2 linked regions of the Myxosarcina sp. GI1 genome follow. The protein of the gene in region 1 interacts with the protein of each later gene in a pairwise test. Links are inferred from orthologs where the notes say so. Each region holds a gene or a part of one and is shown in the gene's direction. Other genes may lie near its edges.

Region 1 (16,652 bases):
GCTTTCAAGTTGTTTGTAAGGCTGCTGTTGCCGAATATCCCAACGATGGACAAACTCTAGATACTTTGTATCGAGCTTGTTTTTGAAGATTATCTAGCTTAAAGCTATGAAATTAATGAGACATATTCATGTCAGAATTAGTCTCGTTGGGCATTGTCATATTATGTCCTTCGTGTGGTTGAACGATGCTCATAGTGGTTTTGCCAAAACTCAGCAAGCCCATCGACACTGTTCCCACACTCAGTAAACCCATTGAAACTACGCCAAAAGATAACACGCCCATTGGTACTAATCCGATAGAAATAAAGCCGTGAGGAACCGCACCAATGGAAATAAAGCCATGAGGCGAAACTCCAATAGTAATCCAACCGCTATGTGGTGCGTATCCAATATTAATTAGCCGTCTTTTGGCTTTTTTTTGCTCGATTGATAAAGGTTCTTGTCGATCGCTAATAGCCATTTTTATTATTAGTGTTTCTAAAAGCAGTCGTTATCATAGCGATATCCGTAGCTCGCAGTCAAAAGACAGTCTGTCATAGTTTGAATATGTAAATCGCATTATCAAGTTAAAAATGGCTTTAATTACATATTGCGATCGCTAGATAGTTGCCTACAATAGCTCTTTTGTTTTATAATTGTAGTCAATAATAATTAAAAGAGAGCGAATTAAAAATAAAAGCTTTTGTCAGGTAATTTTGACAAAAGTATCCATTTGTCCGAAATTTAAGCTTAAATAGATAAAGGCTCAACTCTCTACACGGCACTTTTAAGCTTCAGCTTTTTAATTAAATTAGCAAGACTTTATTTATATTTTAAATATGGTATCTACAGCAAAGAATACTAAAGTTTTTAGCTCCAATTCAGATCGCTCTAATTTTAGCGAGCCTTTAAAAAAAGCTCACGGTGTTTACGTTACTATTCACGGGCATTTTTATCAACCACCTAGAGAAAACCCCTATTTAGATACGATTGAGAGACAGCCTAGCGCACATCCCTATCACGACTGGAACGAACGCATTCATCATGAATGCTATCGTCCTAATGCTTTTGCCAGAATTCTCAATGACCGACAAGAAGTAATTGGAATCGTTAATAACTTTGAGTATTTAAGCTTTAACATCGGTGCAACTCTGATGTCATGGCTGGAAAAATACGATCCCGAAGTTTATCAGCGCATCATTGAAGCCGATAAAAAAAGCAGTCGCCGACTAAACGGACGCGGTAATGCAATCGCGCAAGTTTACAATCATATTATTTTGCCTCTAGCTAATAAGCGGGATAAATACACTCAAATTCGCTGGGGCAAAGCCGATTTCCGTTCTCGCTTCGGACGCGATCCCGAAGGAATGTGGTTGGCTGAGACGGCAGTAGACTATGCAACTGTCGAAGCTTTGATTGATGAAGAAATTCGCTTTATCATTCTGGCACCCTCTCAAGCCGAACGCTGTCGTCCGCTTCCCACAGCAGAGACATCAGAGCCAGAATGGCATGAAGTGGGCGGTTCGCAAATCGATCCCACCCGTCCCTATCGCTGTTTCATTGAAGATGGTCGCTACATCGATATCTTTTTCTACGATGGACCAATTTCTCGCGATATGGGTTTTAACGATGTTCTCAATACTGCCGATAACTTTGCCAGTAGAATCGGACAGGCAGTAAAAGGGGATCGCCGTCCCGCTCAAATAATCAGCGTTGCTACTGACGGAGAAACTTTTGGACATCATAAAAACGGAACGGAAAAATGTTTGGGATATGCTTTTACTGAAGAATTTCCCCATCGTGGCTGGACGGTTACTAATTACGCTCACTATTTGAGTATCTCTCCTCCAACCTGGGAAGTAGTTCTCAAACCCGTTACTGCCTGGAGTTGCGCTCATGGTGTCGATCGCTGGCAAGATAATTGCGGTTGTGGTGGCGGTGGTGTTTGGCATCAACTGTGGCGCAAACCCCTGAGAGAAACTTTAGACTGGCTGCGCGATCGCACGATTGAAGTCTATGAAGATAGAGGTAGAAAACTATTTATCGATCCCTGGTTAGCTAGAGATGAATACGTAGCCGTTATTGGCGATCGCTCCGTCGAGAAGGTAGAACAATTTTTACAAACTCATCAAGCTTACGAACTAACGGCAGAAGAGCGCATCGATGCCCTGCGCCTGTTAGAAATGCAGCGTCACGCGCTACTAATGTACACCAGTTGCGGTTGGTTTTTTGAAGAAATATCGCGCCCTGAAGGAGTGCAAATTTTGCGTTATGCGGCTCGCGCTTTAGAATTGGCGGGAGAAGTAACGGGAATTCAGCTTAGAGAAGAATTTATCTTGCGGTTGACGCAAGCTCCTAGTAATGTGGAATTGTTTGGCAACGGTGCCAAAGTCTATCAAGAATTAGTATCTTCGGCGCAAATTGGTTTCGAGCAGGTAACGGCACATTATGCTATTAGCTCGTTATTTATTAACTATCTCCAGCAAGAGAGAATTTATTGCTATAAAGTCGAGCAGCTAGACTACCAAAAACAGCAGATGGGAAGATTGGCTTTATCTGTAGGACAGGTACGCTTGACTTCGGAAATTACCTGGGAAAGCCATCACTATGTTTTTGCCGTACTGCATTTGGGGGGTTGGGATTTTCACTGCTGCATTAAAGTCTTTAACGGACGTTTGACCTACAGTGAATTAAAACAGCAGCTATTTGCAGATCTCAAGCAGGCTAGTGCGGCACGAACGATTACCACAATGAATCGCTTTTTTGGCGATCGCTCTTTTAATTTACAGCATTTATTTGCCGAAGAAAGACAGCGTATCGTGCGTCTGTTGACGATCAAAACTAAAGTACATCTCGACCGCCTGTACGGTCAGGTTTATCAAGAAAACTACAGTATCATCGCGGCTTTTCAACGGGAAGAACTACCCGTTCCCCAAGAGCTAAAAGTAGCCGCAGAAGTAGCTCTTTCTACTCGCTGTCGCAACGCGATCTCTGCTTTAGAAAAAGCAATTGGCGATCCCCAAAAGCTAGATGTCCATTTAGCCGAACTAATAGCCACCGCTAACGAAGCCAATCATCTTCAGTGCCAGCTAAATTTGCCCAAAGCGAAAAAGATTTTAGAACAGTCAATTTTGCGTTTGCTTTGGAAATTACTCTATGATGGCGATCCTGATACTCTAGAAACCGATGTAGCCAGGTTAGAACGGGCGATTTCAGTAGGAGAAAAATTACACTTGGGTTTATCCCTCGATCGCGCTCAAGAAACTTACTATAACTGTTTTCATCAACGTATCGTGCCTAATTGCTTTATCTCCTCTCACGAAGAAAACACCTGTCGCTGGAAATTATCGGAGATGAAACCCCTGCTGCAACTCGGACAAAGACTGGCGATCGACATAGGTGAGTGGCTTGACTGATGTGGGGAAAGTGAGAAAGTAAAACTTTGATAGGAATATAGTTTTACTTAGAAGCAGGAAAAAAGGAGAAATAAGCAAGACAAAATTAACACCTCTGCTCACTGCTCCCTGCTCCCTGCCTAAAAAAGCACTATTTTTTTATGTTCATAAGGTCGTTTACTGCAAACCCAACCAAGCAAGCAGTCCCTGTCCAGTTACATATTCAATCGCTATCATCAAAACAAAACCAATCATGGCAGCACGACCGTTAAGTAGTTCGGCATAAGAGTTAAATCCAAATTTAGGTTCCTCTAGTTTGGGGGTAACAGTAGGTTGAGTTTGTGACATTATCGATTTACCTCTTATCTAAACAATTTGTAATAGTTTTTCACTTGGTATTTTAATAGATTTCTTTACCAAACGTTACATTTATTGTTATCGAACATCTCTTTGATGCTGCACTTCAATAACTGTATGAACGTTACCTCTGGGATTAAAATCGCCCGTAATTTTTGCTTCCAGGGGATCGCAAGCGGCAACAAAATCATCTAATATTTGGTTGATTACTTCTTCATGAGAAATGTAGCGATCGCGATAGCTATTAATGTATAGCTTCAACGCTTTTAGCTCGACTACTTTTTCATTAGGCGAATAAGTTAGATGAATTGTGGCAAAATCGGGATAGCCAGAAAACGGACACTTACAGGTAAATTCTGGCAGAGTAATATTAACGTTATAACGTCTACCCACTCTGGGGTTAGGGAAAGTAATTAAATCTCCTACGGCAATCTTTCTTTCCCCATACTTAATATCGTTGCTTTCTGTAGATTTGGGAGAAGTAGTCATAAAATTGTCAACTAAGTTTATTAAATTTTAAACTTTTTTGCGTTTGAAAGTAGTAATTGCTTTCTACTTCTTAGTTTGCTGACGATAAACAGTAGCCTGGTTTAATAAGGACTCGGCAAACGCTACCGCTTCTCCTGCCGAATGTCCTCCTGTAATTTGGGCTATTTCCTGAGTACGAAGTCCGAGATCGCTGAGGGGTTTGATTCTTACTACAGTACGAATATCGGGAATTGCCGAGTCGCCGTTGCGATGTTCGAGGTTGGCGGCAATTTCTTCGACAATAGTTTTTTCTACCTTATAGTGTCCGTCAGCCATAGCCGCTACTAACGGTTGGTGAGTTACGCACAGTACCTGATGTTGCACGCTAAGTTGATAGAGTTTTTCAGCGATCGCCTGGGCGACTTTGCCCGATACTCCCGCATCGATTTCATCGAATACTAAGGTACTAGAACCCCGTTCGGAATCGGAAAAACAGGCTTTGAGTGCCAGTAAAAACCGACTCATTTCTCCCCCCGAAGCGGTTTCCGATAGGGGTTGAATCTGCTCCCCCGCGTTGGGACTAAAGTAAAATACCACTTTATCTGCACCTGTAGCACTTGGGGGACAAGACACAAGACGACATTCAAATACGACCTTGTCCATCGCTAAAGGCTTGAGTTCTGCAGTCAACTGTTTTTCTAGCTCGATCGCAGCTTGTTTTCTCAGCTTGGTCAATCCCTCGCAGACACGTTTTAGACGTTTGGCAGCCTCTTGATGTTCTTGTTGCAAAACTTCAATAGACTGTCCACTGTCGGTTAACTGTGCTAATTCTTGCTTTAACTTACTTTCCAAGGCGATCGCGTCGGCTAAATCGGGTCCGTATTTGCGACAAATATTTTTTAATAGCCTGATTCTGGCTTCAATTTCGGCTAATCGTTCTGGATCGGCTTCTAAATCTTCACCATAGCGATTGATTTGTTGTCCTGCTTCGACAATTTGAGCTATTCCCGACTGCACCATTTCTAAAATTGCCGTCAGTTCGCTATCGTATTCGGTCATTTCACTCAAATGAGACTCTGCTTCTCCTAATAAATCGGCAGCAGCGGCGGCTTCGTTATCGTTTTGGTATAAAAGCTGGTAAACTTGATAACTCAATTGCTGGAGTTCCACTACATGAGCCAGGCGATCGCGTTCTTGATGTAGCTGTTCTAATTCGTCTGGTTCGTTGAGTTCGGCTTCGGTTAAATCTTTTAGCTGAAATTTTAGTAAATCTTGACGCTGTAATAATTCTTGCTCTGATTGACGACGCTTAGTTAATTTTTTTGAAGTTTGTTGAAATTTTTCAAACGCCGCAGCGACTTTTTGACGCTGTTCTACTAACGACTTACCCCCATAGAGATCTAGTAAATCTCGCTGCTTTTCGGTAACCAATAAACTTATTGTCTGTCCCTGAGCGGTAATTTCAACCAGCCGCGATCGCAACTCTGCCATTAACTGTCGGTTGACTAGAGTACCATTAACCCGACAGCGCGATCGCATACTATTATTCTTTTTACTAACTACTAATTCTCGACTGCAAATTAAGATATTTTCTTCTAAAAGATCGATTTCTAAAGAACTCAGCCAACTATTTAGCTCTGGAGCAATAGCAAAAGTTGCCTCGATTAAAGCGCGATCGCTGCCGCTTCTGATTTGGCGACTGCTAGTTTTGCCTCCCAACACCAAATCGATCGCATCGAGAATAATCGATTTTCCCGCTCCAGTCTCTCCTGTAAGCACGTTTAAACCCCGATCTAGATCGAGTTCCAGGCGATCGATCAAAGCAAAATTATTAATTTTTAGATTGACGAGCATTTAGATAAAAAAAGCCTGATTTTAAGTAGTAAATATAAACAGAATCGAATATGTCTTATTAAGAAGTTTAGCTGAATCCACCGACGAGAGTAAACCAATTGATAATTGCAATATTTAATTCTAAGATGGCTCTATTGCTTTAGAACGAACCTGAAATGCCAGATATTCAAGACCGACTAAGTCAAGATCTAGCTAATATTGCCTGGAAAGATCTCATACCTCATGCCAAAAGAGATGCGGTAATTGTAGTTACAAAAACACTGAATTTAGTTGATGTAGGTGCGGCAATTGCTAAAGATAATTCTTGCCTGGTTAAAAACTGGATCGATCGACAGAAAATTGGCAAACCATCTTCTCAACAGCTTGCTGACTGGAATCTAGCACCGCAAAAACAGTTTGCCACGCTCATCGTACAGCCATTCGTACTCGTTCAGGAACTTGCCGAATAAACTGCAATTTTTGTTTGGTGAAAGTTACCAATCGGGTAATAATGAGTACAGTTAGTTAAGCAGCAATAGATATGGTAGAGACTGAAGAAATACTGACCGAGACGGAGCAATCTACATTTAACTTAAAAAGCTATTTACAGCAGCGAAAAGCTCTAGTCGAACAGGCTTTGGATCGCTCTATATCTATTACTAGACCTGCGACGATTTATGAGGCCATGCGTTATTCTCTTCTGGCTGGAGGTAAACGGTTGCGACCAATTTTGTGTTTGGCAACTTGCGAACTGGCAGGAGGAACAATTGAAATGGCAATGCCGACCGCCTGTGCTTTAGAGATGATTCATACCATGTCTTTAATTCACGACGATCTGCCGGCAATGGACGATGATGATTATCGTCGGGGAAAACCCACCAATCATAAAGTTTATGGTGAAGATATTGCCATCTTAGCGGGTGATGGACTGTTAGCTTATGCCTTCGAGCATGTTGCCCTGACAACCAAAAACGTCGCGCCAGAAAAAATCTTACAGGTTATTGCCTGTTTGGGACGTACGGTAGGTGCGGCAGGCTTGGTAGGCGGTCAGGTGCTAGATCTTGAATCCGAAGGTAAAACCGATTTGGATGCAGAAACTTTAACTTTTATTCATACTCATAAAACAGGAGCTTTATTAAGAGCTTCTGTAGAATCGGGAGCAATTTTAACAGGTGCTAGTCAGACAGATATTGCCAGACTTACTAGTTATGCTCAAAACATCGGTCTGGCTTTCCAGATAATTGATGATATTTTAGATATTACGGCGACAAACGAACAATTAGGAAAAACCGCAGGCAAAGATATACGAGCGCAAAAAGCTACCTATCCTAGTTTATGGGGATTAGAAAAATCTCAGGCTCAAGCCAGACAGTTAGTAGCTGAAGCGATCGCCCAACTAAAAATTTATGGCGACAGAGCCAAACCGCTAACAGCAATTGCCGAATTTATCGTAACTCGCGATCGATAGAACTACTATATTTTTAATTTTTTCTGGAACACGATCTTTCGCTAATAAAAAACGCACCAAACTTAGATGAAGTTGTTGAGGCACAAAACAAACCATGCAGGAATTTGCTGACATATTCCACAATCAGACACTGCTGGTTGCAGTCCTTGCTTGTTTGACTGCTCAAGGATTAAAGCTAGCAATTGAGTTGATTAGGAAACGCAGAGTCAATCTTAACTATTTAGTAACTACGGGGGGAATGCCTAGCGCGCATTCGGCATTAGTCGGTTCTTTGGCAACCTATATCGGTTTAAATATGGGTTGGTCTTCTCCAGAATTTGCGATCGCCTGTTTATTTGCGGTAATTGTCATGTACGACGCAGCAGGTGTGCGGCAAGCAGCAGGAAAACAGGCTAAAATCCTCAATCAAATTGTCGATGAATTGTTTCAAGAAAAACACCATTTTAATGAAGAAAGATTAAAAGAACTTTTAGGACATACTCCTTTTCAAGTAGTTGTTGGACTGCTTTTAGGAATCGGTATTGCAATGCTGTTTTCCACATACAGTAGTTTGCAAATTAGTTAAGTAAACCTATTACCTACGCTTTAAAACCTAAAATGTTTCCAATTACCTCAAAGTTTAGCTGATGCGATCGACAATCGCTTGAGGTTTGAATAGCCTAGTTTTAATTCAATTTTTGTTGGCAGATATATATATTAGTTATTTATGACTCAACTAACGATTAATATTCCTCAAGGTTCTCTTAGCTTCAACTTTACACCTGATGGAGCCAAACAGCTTCAGCAAGAAATATCTAATCTCATGCAAAGTCTGAAAGCGTCTGCAACTCGCGATCCTAATAGCGGCAGTAGACCTCAACCTCAAAAATCTATGGAGTATCGCTATACGGGAGAAATCTTTTTAGAGATATTTTGCAATCCCAATATTTATCCCAGTCCTTTTGCAGCTAAGATTTTGCTGACCATGCGTGATGAGCGCATTCGCATTACTACTGAAGTCGAGCTAACTCAGCTAGTTGATGATTTAAATTCATATTTAGAAAGAGTGTAAATGACAATAAGCAATGAGCAATGAGCAATCAACAACGGATCGGTAAACATTGTTCATTGATAACGGTTAATCGCTTTCCCACCGTGGTTCGCCAATTAAATCTCCAATGCGATCGCGAAGCAAGTAGTCATATCTTTCCAATTGGCACTCAATTCCCAACCATTCCCTAGCGGGTAAATACTCACACAAAACATATAGGGGTTGAGTGCGTCGAATAACTCCTCGTTCTACTAGATGACGTACTTCTTCTCGAAGAGTTTCTATAGAATATTGAAGGGAGTTTGGGGCTAAAGCGGCATTGGTACTCATAAAAAGTTACCCACTAAAACGAATAAAGAATATTTTGCAGTGCGAAATCAATTTATCTATGTCATTTAATAATACTCTGTTATTTTGTATATTTGATTACTTATTTGTCAAAAAAGATTAAGTTTTTAAAGCAAACTTAATCTTTTAATTTTACTTTTTTAAAAGTATCGAGCGAGCGATATTGATAATCTATCGCTAATTTAGATTATTTCTTTTGATAGATGAAAAAAATAAATATAATATAAAAAAAACCTAGTTTACTAGGTTTTTGCTGCTAAAAAAAATTTTTTGGTTTTATAAAACTATTAAAAAAACTTAATGAAAAGGTTTCAACTCAATCATTTTCCCAAGTTTGATAAGCAACCAAATCGCCAATAGGATCGCGGAGTAAATAATCACATCTTTCCAATTCGCATTCAACTCCGACCCATTCACGAGCGGGGATAAACTTACAAAGTACGTAAATTGGCTGTTGGCGACTAATAACGCCTTTCTCAATTAGCTGGCGAGCTTCGTCTTTGATGCTATCTAAGGAATAGCCTATTTTAGGAGCAGGTGAAACAGTTGCAGTTGTCATATATCTGTAAAATAAATTTATAACTATACATATAACTATAAACCATATAGCAGAATATGGAAGGGGTAATTAATTTTTTGCTGTATCGAAACGTACAAAACTTCTAATTACTCAAAAATCTTCATCTATAACCGAACTATCTCTAAAATCCAAAATCTATTTCAGTTTTAGTAATAGTGTACTTTTCATCTGAAGGAAGGTTAAATAAAGTTTTTAGCGCGATCGCCTGCGCTATTGACATTTGTCCGTAACAAAATACCCAGGGCAAATCTTGAGACATAAAGCTAATAAACCAGTCTAAAACATAGGGGCTGCCATAAATAATTAAACCCGTTACCAATTCTTTAGATACAAGTTGCCGATAAATACTTTTAGTTTGAGTAGTTAGCCCAGAAGTACCGCGAAAAGGATTGCCCCGAATAAATATTTGTAGTAGCGTCGGTCTGGGAGCGGTAGCGATCGCGCCAATGGTATTGTAATCTACGATCTGTCTGTGGTAATTAAACTGTTGGGGAATAGTTATTGCTGGAGTATGAATATCTAAAAAAGCACAGTTAAGTACATCGTCTACCACAATTAAATTGCGCGACTCAATCGGTCGCTGGAGGTTCCCTCCAGACGGGAAGCTCTGCTTCCCCGCCCCCGCTAGGGGGCGTGCCCTTCTTTGAAGGGCTGTTGCGATTGAGCGTTGCTCGATATCTGGCTGCGATCGCAGTGGTAACTTGCCTCCCGATCGCAACGAGTCTTGTAAAACTGCTTTAACCAAAACTTTTGCTTTCTTAGTAGATAACAGGGATAATTCTGCCTCACTATTACTAATTACTTTAGCTTTCGCTTTTGCGATGCGGGCGAGAGACTCTTCAATTCTTTGTCGGCTGATGCGCCCAGACATTACGGCATTGTAAATAGCAGCGATTGCCACTTCGGGATCGTCGGGCATTAATAAAATATCGCTACCAGCTTCGATTGCCCTTATCGCAATTTCTTCTGGAGAGGCAAATTTAGTTATACCACCCATAATCAAAGCATCGGTAACTACCAAACCATCAAAACCTAGCCGCTTTCTCAGGCGATCGTTTACAATTGCCGAAGACAAAGTTGCAGGGTATCTTTCATCCCAAACAGGAATAGATAGATGCGCCGTCATCACGCTGTCTACGCCAGCAGCGATCGCCGTTTCAAACGGCGGTAGTTCCACTGCTGCCAGACGCGAATCTGAATGAGGTAACGAGGGTAAAGCCAAATGAGAATCGACGGCAGTATCTCCATGTCCTGGGAAATGTTTGGCGGTAGTTAAAATTGGTTGGGAATTGGCACCTTTAATAAAAGCCGCTGCTAATTTACTGACAATAACAGGATTATCGCCAAAAGCACGAATATTTATTACAGGGTTATCAGGATTATTGTTGACATCTACTACAGGTGCTAATAGCCAGTTAATGCCTACTGCTAAGGCTTCTCTGGCAGTAATAGCACCAATTTCTGTTGCATATTTCTCTGCCAAGCTGAGGTTTTTAGCCGCAATTGCCCCTAACGCCATCGGTGGCGGAAACCATGTCGCACCGCTAAAACGCTGCCCTACTCCTTCTTCAATATCGGCTGCGATAAATAAAGAAGTCTTTGCCCAGGCTTGCAGTTGACGCGATCGCGCCTGTAGTTCGACACTGCTACCCCCTAATAAAATTACTCCGCCTAAGTTTAATTCTTCCAGCCATGTTTGTAACTTAGTGTTGCTAGCTTCCCAGGCAGGATATCTAATTTGATGGTCGAATAGATAGCCAGAAGCGCGGACAATAATCATTTGTCCGATTTGTTGTTTTAAAGATAAAGTGGGACTATATGAAGTTGTAGACACTAATATTTAACTGACATCTTCATCTAATTGTGCCGTATGAGTTTTTTGTTTGCGATCCTGTTTTATTTCGTCGAGTAAATTTAACATGCGATCGCCCCTTTCTAAAGAGCGATCTTCATAAAAGGCAATTTCTGGAGTACGTCGCAACCGCATTCTGTGTCCCAACTCTCGACGAACATAGCCAACAGAAGACTTTAGCCCTTCCATCGTCTCGGCTTTAGCTTCTTCAGTACCATAGATACTGACAAAGATTTTAACGTGTTGCAAATCTCCAGAAACATCGACATCGGTAATGCTGACCAGTCCAGAACCAACGCGATCGTCTTTGATTCCGTTAATCAACATCTGACCGACTTCTCGCTTAATCAGTGAAGCTACGCGAGACACGCGACGGCTATTAGCCATAATCTTTTCCTCTATCTTTGCAACCTATCAGGAGTTCGTATATTGCCGAACACCATTCTAGATTGTAACTATTTCTGAGAACGATTGCTGTAGGCGATCGCTTTACTAACAGCTAAAATTTAAAGGCGATCTTACCTCAAAGTATAATAAGGCTCGCGGTTCTGTTTATTTCCTTAAGAGAATTACAGCTTTATGCCAACTCCTCAACCTCATACCACTAAAATTAATCGTCTCCGTCGTCTTTCTAACTTACTCGATAATGCGATCGCCATACCTGGAATTGGCTATCGTATCGGATTAGATCCGATTTTGGGGTTGCTTCCTGGCGGTGGCGATACCGTAACTGGTGCTTTGGGGGCATATATTATTGTCGAAGCCGCACGAATGGGAATACCGCGACAAGTCATTTGGCAGATGGTAGGTAATATTCTCTTTGACTCGGTATTGGGTACGGTGCCAGTTATCGGCGACATTTTTGATGTTGGTTGGAAAGCTAACGTCAGAAACATGACTTTGTTAGAAAAACACATACAGTACGATGGTGATAATCGTAAGAGCGATTGGTTATTTTTAACTGGGTTGATTCTGCTACTGGTAATTATTGTCGTTGGATTTGCTACCTTTACCGTCTTGGTAATTCGTTGGTTGTGGCAGACACTCTCTTAGCATCAATAGCCACCAGGTCTAGCCATACTTTCAAACTTAGTCAATTCGGCATTAAAAATTAGCTTGACCGTACCTACAGGACCATTACGATGTTTGACTATACTAGCTTCAGCAATACCGCGTTCTGGGCTATCGGGATTGTAGTATTCATCGCGATAGAGCATAATTACCAAATCTGCGTCCTGCTCGATGGAACCGCTTTCTCTTAGATCCGATAGCATGGGACGTTTGTTGGTTCTTTGTTCTACTCCCCGACTCAATTGAGATAGGGCAATAATCGGCACATTGAGTTCTCTAGCCAAGCCTTTAAGACTTCTAGTCATTTTGGATAATTCCTGAACGCGGTTATCGCCGCCACCTTCCATTAGCTGTAGGTAGTCGAGTAACACCAACCCTAATGGTTCTTTCTGCTGTGCCTGTAGGCGGCGTACTTGCGATCGCATCTGCATCACCGAAAGATTTGCCGTATCGTCGATAAAAATTGGCAGTTCGGAAAGGTTACTAACGGCGTTAACCAGCGGTTCAAACTCATTCTGGGCGATTCTACCCGATCGCAGCCGATTGCTGGCAATTTTAGCTTCACTAGATAAGAGTCTTTGAGTCAATTGCTCTCTTGACATCTCTAAACTAAAGATTGCCACTGGTAGTTGATGATTTTTAGCGATACTCGAAGCTATACAAAGAGAAAATGCCGTTTTACCCATTGACGGTCTTCCAGCGACGATAATTAAGTCAGAACGGCTAAAACCGCTGGTCATAGAATCTAAATCGTAGAAGCCTGAAGGAATACCTGGTAAGGCGGTTTCCTGATGCAAGTCTTCAATCGTATTAAAGGTAGTCACCAAAGTTTCGGATATTGGCACTAACCCTTGCTGCGGGCGTTCTTGAGTGAGGCGAAAGATTTTTTGTTCGGATTCGTCGAGAACTACTTCTAATTCGGTGGCGTTATCGTAACCGAGATCGACAATTTCATGACCCGAAGTTATCAACTGACGACGGATATATTTATCCATAATCAGGTTGGCATAGCGATCTATATTCACAGCCGAAACGGTACGGTTGAGTAGCGTCGCTAGTTTGGTAGTACCGCCAACTTTGTCTAACAAATTGCGATCGCTCAAGTAACTAGTAACCGCCATTAAGTCTGTAGGTTTACCTTGACCATGCAAGGTTAAAGCAGCTTGGTAGATTTCTCGATGTGCTTTTACGTAAAAAGCATCTTTGACTAATAGTTCGGCCACTCTAGTCATGGCTTCGGGATCTAGTAAAATACCACCTAAAATTTCTTCTTCGGCTTCAATGTTGGCTGGTGGCAAATTTTCTATCATATCTATGTGTAATTATTTCTCTTTATTAGACCAACGATATTGATAACCAGTTTCGTCGGCACCCCAAACCCGATCGCCAGCCTTATCGAAACCCCGATCCCAAGTATCCATGCCGCGATCGTGTAAAATTATAGTATTGGTAATATAATTTGCTCCCCGAAAATTAGTCGGACAACCTCCTGGTTTAGTTTTACCTTCATATACACTAACTAGCTTTTTAAGAAATACGCTACACAAGGGTTGACCCAAGCGATCGCTATCTACAATTCTTTGAGCTTGGGGGCGATCGCAAAATCCGTTCCAAACTTCGGTAGATTCGGGTTTATAAGAACGGGAAACCACTATATCCTGGCGTTTGCCTGGATAAATCTCTAAAAATCTTTGGCGATAGGGAGCATCCAAACTTTCGTTCAAAGCTTGTTCTTGATAGAGATATACCGAACTAGAATTATTTGCGTCAGCAACTTCCACTCTACAGGTGGTCATGCGTACGTTGGCTTTATCAGAATTAGCAGCAGCTTGAGCCGAAGTATCCATAACACCCTCTAAATGAGACACTACTTCTGCTACTGACTGAGATGGTGTAGGTAAAGCAAATGCTGCTGAAGAGTAAATCGCTCCTGTATAGGTAAGTACTATAGCTAGATTAAATTTAGACAAACCCATAATGTCAATAAGAAATTTGTTTATAGTAATTTTCGAGCTTTTAAAAGGCAACGTTTGTTAGCTTTGGGAAACGAAATTTTGAAAGCCTTTTTTAGTTTAATATGGTATAAAACAGGTTTAATACCTGCTACGTATTTCGCTTCAATTAATTTCAACGTCGCCTTAGTTTAAGATTAGGTTAAATAAAGGTTAACATATTGTTTAATTGAAAGTTAATTCAGTCATAACCCGCATCAGCTAGCATTGAATAAAATCGACTTTAAATTTATTTAAATTTAAAAAGTTGCCAACATAGAACAGTTTGGTTGGCAAAAAGAGGCAAAGTTTGACTGAAAAATATGATAAATTAAGTCTGCATCTTGTCTGCAAACTGTTTATTAAAATTTATATGTATTAAGAGCAAGAAAAATTATGTACGATCGCGCAACTGTTACTCAAACAGAGACGGTTTTAAAAGCTGAAAACGTTAATGTTTATTATGGTGATTTTTTAGCTGTAAAAGGTATTTATTTAGATATTCCTAAAAATAAAGTTACCGCTTTTATCGGACCTTCGGGCTGTGGCAAAAGTACCCTCATTCGCTGCTACAATCGCCTCAATGATTTAATACCTATTTTTCGTTTGGAAGGTTTGATTACCTATCACGGTCAAAACCTCTACGCAAAAGACATCGACCCAGTGCAGGTCAGACGTAAAATTGGCATGGTGTTTCAACGTCCCAATCCTTTTCCCAAATCAATCTACGAAAATATTGCTTTTGGAGCCAGAATCAATGGCTACAAGGGAGATATGGATGAGCTAGTAGAGCGATCGCTCCGACAGGCAGCACTATGGGATGAGGTTAAAGATAAACTCAGACAAAGCGGTTTGGCACTTAGTGGCGGACAGCAGCAACGCTTATGTATTGCCAGAGCCGTAGCGTTACAGCCAGATGTTGTATTAATGGACGAACCTTGCTCGGCATTAGATCCCATTTCTACACTCAAAGTTGAAGAATTAATTCACCAACTAAAAGAAAACTATACAATCGTAATTGTCACTCATAATATGCAGCAGGCATCGAGGGTGGCAGACTACACTGGTTTCTTTAACGTTACGGCTACCGAAAGCGGCAATCGTCAGGGTTATTTAGGTGAATTCGCTCCGACCGAAGAAATTTTCCAAAATCCCAAAGAAGAAGCAACTAAAGAATACGTTAGCGGTCGTTTTGGTTGATTTATAGCTTAGTTCTATCTATAAGAGGTATTGGTAGGTACCGATTTCTTGATAGGATAAGTTGAACCTGGGATTGAGACTAAATAAATTTATGTTTTCTAAAAAATTTTTGTCGCGTCTACTAGCTCTGATGCTAGTAGCAGTAATTGGTTTAATGGGCTGTACTTCCAATCCTTCGGGATTATCGGGTAATTTCAGTCAAGATACTGTAGCAGTTATGGACAGCTTGAGAAGGGCGATCGATCTGCCAGACAATTCTCCAGATAAAGATGCTGTCGTTCTCGACGCACGCCGAAAAATCAGCGATTATGCTTCTAGATATAGACGCAATTCCAAAACTTCTGGTCTGCGTTCTTTTACCACCATGCAAACAGCTTTAAATGCAGTTGCTGGTTACTATAGTTCCTATGGCAATCGTCCTTTACCCGATAAACTTAAGAAAAGACTCAACCAAGAATTCAAACAGGTAGAGATATCTCTCAAACGAGGCGTTTAGTTTTTTCATTTAATTATTAGTAGTTTCTCTCTCAGAAATTATTTTGAGAGGGACTTTTTTTTGCTAAAGCAGTTATCATCAAGCATTTATTATTGATCGATGGTCGCTCAATGGTCGCTATTCATTGTTGAACTTCAATCGATAGAATTACTCTCGACATCAAAATAAAATTTATGTAGGTTAAATTGATATAAGTTTTAAAAAAAAGAGCAACAAACTCTGTTTGGTATATCGTAGGAAAATTGAAGCGAGGGAGGCATTGCAATAGTGCGGCAAACAACTAAAAATCGGGTAATTCGGTCTACTATAATCAGAGTAGCGATCGCCGCAGGCTTATTATCTCCATTACACTCGATAAAATCTGCTCATGCTGCGACGGGAGCATATTGCCAATTTGCTCCCGAAGAAGTTGCTGCCAAAGAGCAGTTGCTCGCCTCCGCTTTAGAAAATAATACCCAAGCTGCCGCCGAGTATCAAGCTATCGTTCGCAAACATAGTTTAATGCTGCAACAATGCCGCTCTCAAAGCTGGCCCGAAGAACAGGCGGTTTGGCTGCGTCTCTATCCTTGCGATGTCAGCCCAGG
Region 2 (3,245 bases), on another replicon or contig:
ACAATACCTAATAGTAAAGGTTCTATCACTGTTTGGCTCTCCTCAATAAATTGTTTATTTTAATATATCTTATGTTGGCAGTCTTATTTTAAGCAATGAGTGCGATCGCCATACTTAGTAGACTTATCTGAAGTGTGCGGTTATAACCTAGTTGGGTATAAAGAGCGCGACTATTACAATTTTATTAACTAAATCTGTAAAACTTAAGCTATTTTGTAAAATAAAGTAAATATAAGCAAACCTCTTTTAACATTACCGCTCTGTGGATAACCAGTTAGTCCAAGCTCCTAGTTGGCTCAACCGCTCGATTGTTGTTCTGGCGATCGCAGTGCTAATTGCCGGTATAAGTATTTTAGGAGTCTATTGGCATAAAATTTCCGATCCTTACATCCAAGAAGTCTTGGCTTTAAAAGGAAATGTCGAACGAGGTTACAAAATATTTCAAATCAACTGTGCGGGATGTCACGACATCAGAGCCAATAATAGTGTGGGACCTTGTTTGATAAATGTTTCCAAGCGTAGATCTAAAATTGGCACTATTGAACAGGTAATTAGCGGGCGCACGCCTCCGATGCCTAAGTTTCAACCGACGACTCAAGAAATGTCAGATTTACTTGAGTTTCTACAACATCTATAAATGACGCTCTTTTGGCATACAGATTGGTATAAGCTGTGGCAAAGTATGTCGAATGCAAATTTATGAATAAAAATCTTCAACTACCGCAAAAAATTATGTTGCTGGGTTCTGGCGAGCTTGGTAAAGAATTTGTTATTGCTGCCCAACGTTTGGGAAACTATACGATAGCTGTAGATAGCTATGCCAACGCTCCAGCAATGCAGGTAGCCGATGTAGCAGAAGTAATTTCCATGCTGGACGGCAACGATTTAGATAGAATCGTTAGCAAGTATCAGCCCGATTTTATCGTTCCCGAAATAGAAGCAATTAGAACTGAGAAATTAATTGAGTTCGAGCAACGGGGTATAAGCGTTATTCCTACGGCAGCAGCAACCAACTATACGATGAATCGCGATCGTATTAGAGAATTGGCAGCAAAAAAATTGGGGATTCGTACCGCTAAATACGCTTATGCCACAAACCTAGAAGAATTACAAGCGGTAAGTAATAAAATTGGCTTTCCCAATGTAATTAAGCCCGTAATGTCTTCTTCGGGAAAAGGACAGTCAATTGTCAATAGTGTTGAGGAATTAGAAACTGCCTGGAATTATGCGATCGCAGGTGCCAGAGGCGATACGCCCAAAATAATTATTGAAGAATTTATCGACTTTGAAGTTGAAATTACTTTATTAACTATCAAACAGTGGCATCAACCGACTACCTTTTGCCCTCCTATCGGACACCGACAAGAGCGAGGCGACTATCAAGAATCTTGGCAGCCAGCCAGTTTGTCTTTAGGACAACTACAGCAGGCAGAACAAATTGCGGTAAAAGTTACCGATGCTTTGGGAGGTGCGGGCATCTTTGGAGTAGAGTTTTTTGTAACCAAAGATGAAGTTATTTTTTCGGAACTTTCTCCACGTCCTCACGACACGGGAATGGTGACATTAATCTCGCAAAATTTAAATGAATTTGAACTGCACCTGCGGGCTATTCTCGGTTTGCCCATTCCCCAAATAGAAGTATTTTCTCCTGCTGCCAGTGCGGTAATTTTGGCAACAGAGCATTTAGATAGAGTAGTTTATGCTAACGTTGCCGAAGCATTGACCATTCCCGATACAGAAATTAGACTATTTGGCAAGCCTGATTCTCGTCCCAACCGTCGTATGGGAGTAGCCCTAGCAAAAGCTAAAACAATTGAAGCAGCTAGACAAAAAGCGACCTCCGCAGCTAGTAAAGTAGTTGTTAATTAATAGTAGTAAGACGATTGGGTTCGACAAAATTTTTTCACCGTGTTATTTAAAAAATGCCCATATTCGTCAAGATTGAAAAGGGGATCGTTGATAAACATACTTTCGATCTACACGTTCCCGCTCATAAAGATTACGTTCGACAACTAATTGCTAAAGGTCACAAAGCTAAAACTGGTTACTGGAAAGAGTTTGGTGGCGGAATGCTGATTTTTGAGGCAGCTTGTATGTCAGAAGCTAAAGCTATAGTAGAGCGCGATCCTTTAATTAAAAATGCCTGTGTCGATTACGAACTGCACGAATGGTGCATTGTGATTGAGTAGGCTTAGTAGGTAAAAACTGAATTGCTATTTTTTCTTTGCAAAGACTGTAAAAAAAGTTATCATGATAAATCGTGAGTTTTTAAGATAGCCATGAATGCCGAAGCGATAATTCGCTCAATTGAAGCGGAACATCTAAAACCAAAACTGCCTGTACTTCACGTTGGCGATAGTGTAGAAGTAGGCGTGAGAATTACCGAAGGTAACAAACAGCGGGTGCAACCTTATCGGGGTACCATAATTGCCATGCGCAATGGCGGTATCAACGAAACGATTACCGTACGCCGTATTTTTCAGGGTGTAGGGGTAGAAAGAGTATTTCTAGTCCACTCGCCAATAGTAGCCCATATTAAAGTAGAGCGTCGCGGTAAAGTGCGTCGTGCAAAACTTTATTATTTACGCGATCGCGTCGGTAAGGCTACTCGAATCAAACAGCGTTTCGACCGTCCAATAGAGAAAGATACTACAGCCAAAACTAAAACCAAAAGCAAAAAATCTCGCAAAAACAAAGAAAAAACTAGCTAATTTACGAAAAAATACTTTGGTACAGTATAATTAGGTCTAGCTGACTTTGTGGTCGGTAGAACATAAACAAATGCGTCCTTAGTTCAGTTGGTAGAACGTCGGTCTCCAAAACCGGATGTCGAGGGTTCAAGTCCTTCAGGGCGCGTTCTAACTATCACTATACCAAGAACGCGAGTAGCGCGAGCAACCTACCATCTTGCAACCTATCGGATGTTTGGTTGGCTTAAATCTGCATTGAAAACTCAAATAAATATAAACTAAGATCGATAGTATCTTGAATTTTTAAATATAATATCTATCTTTAATTTAAGATTCTAGTTAATAGTTAATAGAAAACATATATTTGCTTTTCTAAGCCAATCCTTATACTTTAAATTTTGAGGTAACAACCTTGGCAAAAAAAAACACGGCACCTCCAACTAAAAACGAATCGAAAGAAGCAGGCGGTGGTAGTAACCTCGCTCAATTTGCAGTTGAAACCAGGCAAGAGCTTAGTAAAGTAGTTTGGCCCTCTCGCCAACAGCTAATTGGTGA

The links.
Region 2: the proteins of crtE (region 1) and purT interact in binary tests that used the Escherichia coli proteins (3 or more experiments, as listed by UniProt). The link is inferred for Myxosarcina sp. GI1 from one-to-one orthologs.

The regions. Positions count from the first base shown.
Region 1 is NZ_JRFE01000013.1:20,009-36,660, reverse strand. What follows is about bases 5,643-8,536. They hold crtE (geranylgeranyl diphosphate synthase CrtE), read left to right. Parts: upstream 5,643-6,573; coding sequence 6,574-7,500; downstream 7,501-8,536. Other genes in these bases: KV40_RS06665 (hypothetical protein), read left to right, coding at 8,207-8,536; KV40_RS06670 (divergent PAP2 family protein), read left to right, coding at 7,595-8,065; KV40_RS06680 (DUF2288 domain-containing protein), read left to right, coding at 6,209-6,502; recN (DNA repair protein RecN), read right to left, coding at 5,643-6,053. In the rest of the region: KV40_RS06710 (response regulator), read left to right, coding at 1-86; KV40_RS06705 (hypothetical protein), read right to left, coding at 113-460; KV40_RS06700 (DUF3536 domain-containing protein), read left to right, coding at 819-3,395; KV40_RS34710 (chlorophyll a/b-binding protein), read right to left, coding at 3,552-3,722; queF (preQ(1) synthase), read right to left, coding at 3,810-4,220; more of recN, read right to left, coding at 4,284-5,642; more of KV40_RS06665, read left to right, coding at 8,537-8,551; KV40_RS06660 (DUF4327 family protein), read right to left, coding at 8,618-8,860; KV40_RS06655 (DUF4327 family protein), read right to left, coding at 9,195-9,437; KV40_RS06650 (glycoside hydrolase family 3 N-terminal domain-containing protein), read right to left, coding at 9,580-11,292; 30S ribosome-binding factor RbfA, read right to left, coding at 11,299-11,697; KV40_RS06640 (DUF4112 domain-containing protein), read left to right, coding at 11,890-12,363; dnaB (replicative DNA helicase), read right to left, coding at 12,366-13,691; KV40_RS06630 (chromophore lyase CpcT/CpeT), read right to left, coding at 13,704-14,357; phosphate ABC transporter ATP-binding protein PstB, read left to right, coding at 14,769-15,572; photosystem II protein Psb27, read left to right, coding at 15,664-16,068; KV40_RS06615 (family 10 glycosylhydrolase), read left to right, coding at 16,336-16,652.
Region 2 is NZ_JRFE01000026.1:185,600-188,844, forward strand. The notes cover bases 1-2,784. They hold purT (formate-dependent phosphoribosylglycinamide formyltransferase), read left to right. Parts: upstream 1-699; coding sequence 700-1,869; downstream 1,870-2,784. Other genes in these bases: petG (cytochrome b6-f complex subunit V), read right to left, coding at 1-29; KV40_RS21120 (cytochrome c), read left to right, coding at 263-637; KV40_RS21130 (YciI family protein), read left to right, coding at 1,923-2,189; rplS (50S ribosomal protein L19), read left to right, coding at 2,280-2,711. In the rest of the region: preprotein translocase subunit SecE, read left to right, coding at 3,103-3,245. UniProt on the Escherichia coli protein: Involved in the de novo purine biosynthesis. Catalyzes the transfer of formate to 5-phospho-ribosyl-glycinamide (GAR), producing 5-phospho-ribosyl-N-formylglycinamide (FGAR). Formate is provided by PurU via hydrolysis of 10-formyl-tetrahydrofolate.